DNA from 2 places in the Paenibacillus sp. IHB B 3415 genome. Region 1 is predicted to be linked to the other one. Evidence: predicted binding sites of a transcription regulator. Region 1 holds the regulator's gene; the other holds the start of a gene.
The links. The regulator LexA, encoded in region 1, represses DNA repair genes until DNA is damaged. The targets are predictions, from matches to a motif close to CGAACATATGTTCG.

Region 1 (3,168 bases):
GCCCGGAAATTGCTGCGGATATTGCCCAGATAAATCTCGCGTAGTTTGGCACGTTCTGCCATTTCTTCCTCATTCAGGCCGCCATTCTTATGTTTGCGTGCCAATTCATTGATGCGTGCGACCAATTCGTCAATATTCAATACTTTCCCCTCCCCTATAAATTCATTCTAACTTTGCCATGAGAAAAAGAGCTTGTCAAGGTCTACCCCCTGAAAGCTCTCTTAGTCAAACACCAGTATGCTTCTTTCGGTTAATATACCGGCACGGTCAGTATATCTCCTGCCTTAATTCCACTGTCCTTCAGACCATTTGATTTCTTGATCCCTTCTATATATACAGCAGTCCTCATGTCATCCGGTTTATTCTTGAGGGCAATGCTCCATAAGGTGTCTCCGCGTTCAACTACGATCCGTTTCACAGGCTTCATTAAAGAGACAGAACCAGCGAACACATTACCGACTACTGTAAATCCGGAAATCGTGAGTAATAATATTAAAGAAATCTTGATGAAGCTGACCTGGCGGAATATTGAGGTAAGTACAGACAGCAGGCGAAGGGTCTTGTCTCTGAAATGTGCCAATGGATTATGGGGTAATGGATTACCGGGAGCGGACACCTTGATATCCTCATTGTAGATACTATTGTAGGTACTGTATTTTAACATAAATATCGTCCTCCAAACACTTGTTCTCACTTTCGAAAATAATATAACACGAACATGTGTTTTGATCAATAGTTTTTTCGAACAACTGTTCCCTTTATTTTTCAGGCTATAATTCTCACAATTTAGAACTTATGTTTGTACGAACGGCAGTTCTATGTTATAATTTTCCCAAACATAGTATATGGGGTTGATTCCGATGTCAAAGATTTCGAGTCGCCAGCTGGCGATCCTGGAATTTATACGTAACGAAGTCCGCAGCAAGGGTTATCCTCCGTCCGTTCGGGAAATTGGCGAAGCTGTTGGCCTGGCCTCCAGTTCTACAGTGCACGGTCATCTGGACCGGCTTGAGAAGAAAGGCCTGATCCGGCGCGATCCTACGAAGCCGCGTGCAATTGAACTGCTCGGCCAGGAAGATTCAGAGAATGTACATCAATTCGTCCAGACGGTTACCCGTATCCCTGTAATTGGTAAGGTTACTGCTGGTGTTCCTATTACTGCTACAGAGAATATTGAGGATTACTTCCCGCTTCCTACTCATTACGTAGGGGATAACAAGGTATTCATGCTTTCTGTACTCGGCGACAGCATGGTTGATGCCGGTATTATGAACGGAGATTATGTTATTGTCCGCCAACAGCAAACCGCTGACAATGGTGACATCGTTGTTGCGATGACCGAAGAAGATGAAGCAACCGTTAAGACCTTTTACAAAGAACGTGATCATATCCGGCTGCAGCCGGAGAACCCGGCTTACGAGCCTCTCCGCCTTAACCGCGTTACTATTTTGGGCAGAGTCATTGGATTATTCCGCGATATCCATTAATCTTTCTCCTCCATAATCAGGCTGCTCCGCATCACGCGAAGCAGCCTTTTTCCTTTTTAGATCCTGTTACGCTTGCCAAAAATGCCAAAAAACCGACATAGGAACATTTGTTCCCATGTCGGTTTTTTGGCATTTTTTACTCCGAACCGCTTTAGCTATCCGCACATATCCTGTTACAAAGGAGTGCTGATCCCATGCCCCCTTTTTCCTTTTTAGATCCTGTTACGCTTGCCAAAAATGCCAAAAAACCGACATAGGAACATTTGTTCCCATGTCGGTTTTTTGGCATTTTTTACTCCGAACCGCTTTAGCTATCCGCACATATCCTGTTACAAAGGAGTGCTGATCCCATGCCCAACTATCGAATTATTGTCGACCTTTCACAGCGCATGCTTTATCTGCTTGATAATGACACCGTAACCAGAGGATTTCCTGTCGGCATTGGCCGGATGCTGACCGTCTCGCCGGTAGGCGAGTACACGATCATTAACAAGCAACCCAACCCGGGCGGACCGTTCGGAGCCTTCTGGATGGGCCTGTCCAAGCCGCATTATGGAATTCACGGAACGAATGACCCTTCCTCCATTGGCCACATGGTCTCCCACGGCTGTATCCGCATGTATAACCAGGACGTGGTCGCGTTGGCTGCCATCATTCCCATTGGCACCCGTGTAACCATCAGGGAGTAGCCGCAAACATGCAGCCGCCTATAAATTCCTATAGTTGAACACAAGAACCCCTTTGACGAGTTTTCGCCAAAGGGGTTCTTCACAGCATTATTGCATAGTTTGCTCATAACCAAGCTCGTCCAGAATACTTTCAGCGAGACTCCACTGTTCCGCAGGTGAGTCTTTGCTTTTTTTGGCGTAGACCAATGCACTCTTGGTAACTTTCTCGATCAGCCTGCGTCCCTGCTCTTTCGTGATGGACACTTCCATCCCGGAGCGGCCCACCACCTCAGACAGACAGAAGAACGCAATCCGCATCGCGTAATTGTCTCTGCTGAGGAAATAGAACAAATGAGGCACGTTCTTGAGCAGACGGTCAACCCAGTTCGTAATCTCCCGAACCTGATAGACTTCCCGGCGATCCTGCTCATAACCATTGAATATAATTATGATTTTGCCCCGTATCCGCTTCTTCTCATATTTCTTAAATTCACGCAAATAGCTCTCCAGCCGCCCCTTCTCCACATCTTCTCTGGAGACATTCAGCACGGTGGTTCCGGCTGCAACCAATTCAGAATTTTCTGCCATAGCCTCAGCATCTGCGTTAACAGACGGTGTACTATCCTGTAATTCCGGCAACCCCAAACGCTGGCGTAATTGATCGTCCATTTTTCACACCCTCCTTTACCAAGCTCTTGTGCAGCTTGTTCACCATGTTATCCTGATATGTAACGTTCTTCAAACCTGATACTCTTCATCGATCAATTATACTCCGAGCCTCCCACAGTCTCAATCGCACGCCAAAAAGACATCCGCAAGGATGTCTTTGAGTGGATTCATATCCTTTGCCTACTGACTACAACACGCTGCGCAACAACCGGATAGCAATAGTGTTTAAACGAATCGCTTCACGGATGGATGCTCTGGCAGCCAGCAATTCTCTTCTGGCACGTGAACCGCTTGGAAATCTGCGCAGGTTCTCATTAATTTCCTCAAGTCTTTCCAGCAGGATT
Region 2 (3,168 bases), on a different contig from region 1:
CGCTATTTAAGTATGGAGGGGATCTCTTTTAAGGAGGGGTTTTTATGTTGAGTCCTGATCAAAAATTGAATCTATTTGAACTGCTCAAAACTAGAAGGGGCGATGATCCCTGGCCACTTCATCGGATTGGACATCATATCAGTTTCCCTGTGAAGACACTTAAGGAAAAAAACTCCTTAAGGTATCAGATTAAAAAGTTAAGAAAACATCCCGATTTAGAATACCTTGCCAACATAGGAAAGGGATATTTTATCCCTGAGTATGAGTATGAATTCGAAGACGTTTCTACTACTTTTAAAAATCGTGCGAATGGAATGGCTGAAACAGCTGAAAAGTACAAAATCGGGGGATTACGAGCGAAAAAGTCTAGCAGAGATCATGAACAACTGAGTTTTGATTTTGATGCTGCTGCCGAACAGTAAGGAGTAGATGTTAATGTTAGTAAAGAATTTGCCTATTGATATGATTGATGAAGATTTAGAACAACCCAGATATAACTTTGATGACGAAAGTTTAATTGAATTAGCAAATAGTATTCAGGAAATTGGTCTTCTTAATCCTATAAAAGTCAGGGCTTTAAATAATAACAGATATAAAATCATTTTTGGAAATAGAAGGTATAAAGCATTTTGTCAATTAAAACTTACGGATATACCGTGTATTATTTCCGAAGACATGGATGAACTAAGTATTTATTTAGAGCAACTTGCTGAGAATATACAGCGTGAAAGTTTTTCTCCTGTAGAAGAGGCCGAGGCTTTTCACAAACTTTTAAATGAAGAATACAAAATCTCAACAAAGTTCCTTTCAACTAAGCTGGGAAAAACAGAAACTTATATTCGTACAAAACTTGAACTTTTAAAATTCAGTAAAGATGTGCGCTCACTAATAAAAAGTGGTAAAGAGTCTGTTTCAGGCCGATTAACAGAGGATCAGTTGCTTCCTTTAAAAGATGTAGCGTTTGAATTTCGTGATGCATTGGCAATGAAAGTAGCCGGTTCTCAAATGCCTCCAAAAGATGTAAAGAGAATAGCAACAATGTTTAAAGATACTGATATTAAAAATGAAACCAAGGACAACTTGATTAGAAATGGTGGAGAGGAATTACTTCGTGCCTGGTCTGTTTATGATGAAGAAAAGCGGCTACCAAAAAAATCTTTCGAAAAGCCAAAGATTGCTGATTCTCAATCAAGACAAGAAGAATTGATACCATTTGAAATTACAGCAATTGAACAAAAAGTCCAAGAGCTGATTTCTCGTATACCTTCCTATCGCCCACTTTCCACAGATACAATCTTCTCACATGAGCGCATCACTCTTGATAATAAGGTGGATTTTCAAAGACAACTTAACCTCTTGATTGAAAACTTAGAGAAGCATCTTTCTGAATTCAGAAAAGTCCGCGACATTTGCATGAAAAATTCTATAAAAGTGATAAAATAGTGATCTACCATCTAATACTCAGGCTCATAATTTTGTATGGAGTAGGACTATACAATAATATCGCTGCCCTAAGATAAGTAATTTCACTAAAGAAAGGTGGATCTAATTTAGTCGATTCACCTTTTTTATTAATCAAAATTTCTTGGAAATAGTAGAATATATTTTTAGAGTTGTTTGGCAGTTATGTGTGAAAAATTAGTATTCCTGTTCAGGTAATTTTTAAGATATCCTCTATTTCCACCCATTCTGATTGATCCCTCATAGTTCTCACTTCAATTCCATACAGATGATAATCCACTGTCATTACGATACCATGAAGTACTCTATCATAATTTGGTTTAAATACCTTTAACCATATTGGACTATGCTCTTCAATAGACTTATTTATAGCACTTTTAAACACTTGTAATTGAATACTAGTAAGTTGAGGTTTTGTGCGTAGTACAATATTTTCTTTATCTGATAATTTCTCATCGAGTTTTCTAATCATTCATTCTCCTCCTGGTAATTTATACAGTAAGTCCAGCAAACCATATTACTATTAAGTTATTGTAGAAACTATAAAGGAACGTATGTTTGTATTATATATATTTATAATTCTTTTAGCAATAATTAACTTACTAAGCATTAATTCATATCTAAATCAAAGGAATAGTTAAAATTAATATATGATACCTGACATCTATAGGCGTGCTTCTCGAAAACAACAAAGACTGCAACTCAACAACGAGTATACAGTCTTTGTCTTAGCATAACGACCGTGGTTTCCAGTATACTTCTCTACACTTTAAGGAGATGCTCGACAAGGCGAAACTGACGCAAAGCATGTCCCGAGTGGGTTGCTGTATTGATAACGGACCCATGGAATCCTTCTGAGGGACACTCAAATGTGAAAGGTACTCTACTTGCATACCTACCAATCCTTTAAAGAGCTCCAACAAGACATTGATAATAATTACATACACTTTTACAATTACGAACGGATACAGACAAAACTAAACGGCCTCAGTCCCAATGAATTCAGGACTAAGGTCGCTTAAAATACTTATTTTATACTGTCTACTTGACCGGGTGCAGTTCAGGACAGCCCAGCCCTTGTGGATTTCCGATTTTGCATTGCTTGAATGACAGCAAATCTTGTGCAGCTTAAGCTTTTTTCTTCCAACGGGTATATGCGGCTATGATAGTCTCTGCGTTGAGATATTCAGCGGCTGACACCAGACAATCTGCCTGCCGGAGCGTTTGGGCTGAACCGATGCCAACAGCGAACATCCCGGCCCGCTTGATCGCTTCAATGCCAGCAGCAGCATCCTCTACCCCGATGCAGAGCTCACAAGGAACCTTCAGATAATCTGCGGCATTCGTAAAAGTCTCCGGGTCCGGCTTGCCGTACCTGATGCGGCCTGCATCGACTACATAGTCAAATGTGCTCTCCAGTCCCAGGCGCTCTAACACGAACGGGGCGTTCCGGCTTGCCGAACCGACAGCCAGCTTCATGCCCGCCGCCCGCAACTCCTGGAGCAGTGCAGCTATGCCAGGCAAAATATCGCTTGGCGTGATGGAGGCGATCAATGCGGTATAATGCGCATTTTTCTGGGCTGCCAGAAGCTCCATTTCCTCTGCTGTCAGCACCGGAGGAACAGGCGCCGCCGCAAGAATCCGCTCCAGCGACTGCAGGCGGCTGACTCCCTTTAGCTGCTCATTCAACGCTTTGTCCACTTCTAT

Region 2: a site for LexA is predicted at 2,009-2,022, ahead of QW71_RS03330 (YolD-like family protein). Genes of this name have one in related genera too.

What each region holds. Positions count from the first base shown of each region.
Region 1 is NZ_JUEI01000026.1:157,345-160,512, forward strand. Features, by position in the region: gene QW71_RS14420 (DUF896 domain-containing protein) at 1-140, opposite strand, end outside; gene QW71_RS14425 (LysM peptidoglycan-binding domain-containing protein) at 251-664, opposite strand; gene lexA (transcriptional repressor LexA) at 861-1,487, shown strand; gene QW71_RS14435 (L,D-transpeptidase) at 1,838-2,176, shown strand; gene QW71_RS14440 (hypothetical protein) at 2,264-2,824, opposite strand; gene QW71_RS14445 (hypothetical protein) at 3,012-3,168, opposite strand, start outside.
Region 2 is NZ_JUEI01000006.1:10,938-14,105, reverse strand. Features, by position in the region: gene QW71_RS03340 (hypothetical protein) at 45-422, shown strand; gene QW71_RS03335 (ParB/RepB/Spo0J family partition protein) at 436-1,443, shown strand; gene QW71_RS03330 (YolD-like family protein) at 1,652-1,933, opposite strand; partial or broken gene QW71_RS41155 (transposase) at 2,194-2,483, shown strand; gene pgmB (beta-phosphoglucomutase) at 2,590-3,168, opposite strand, start outside.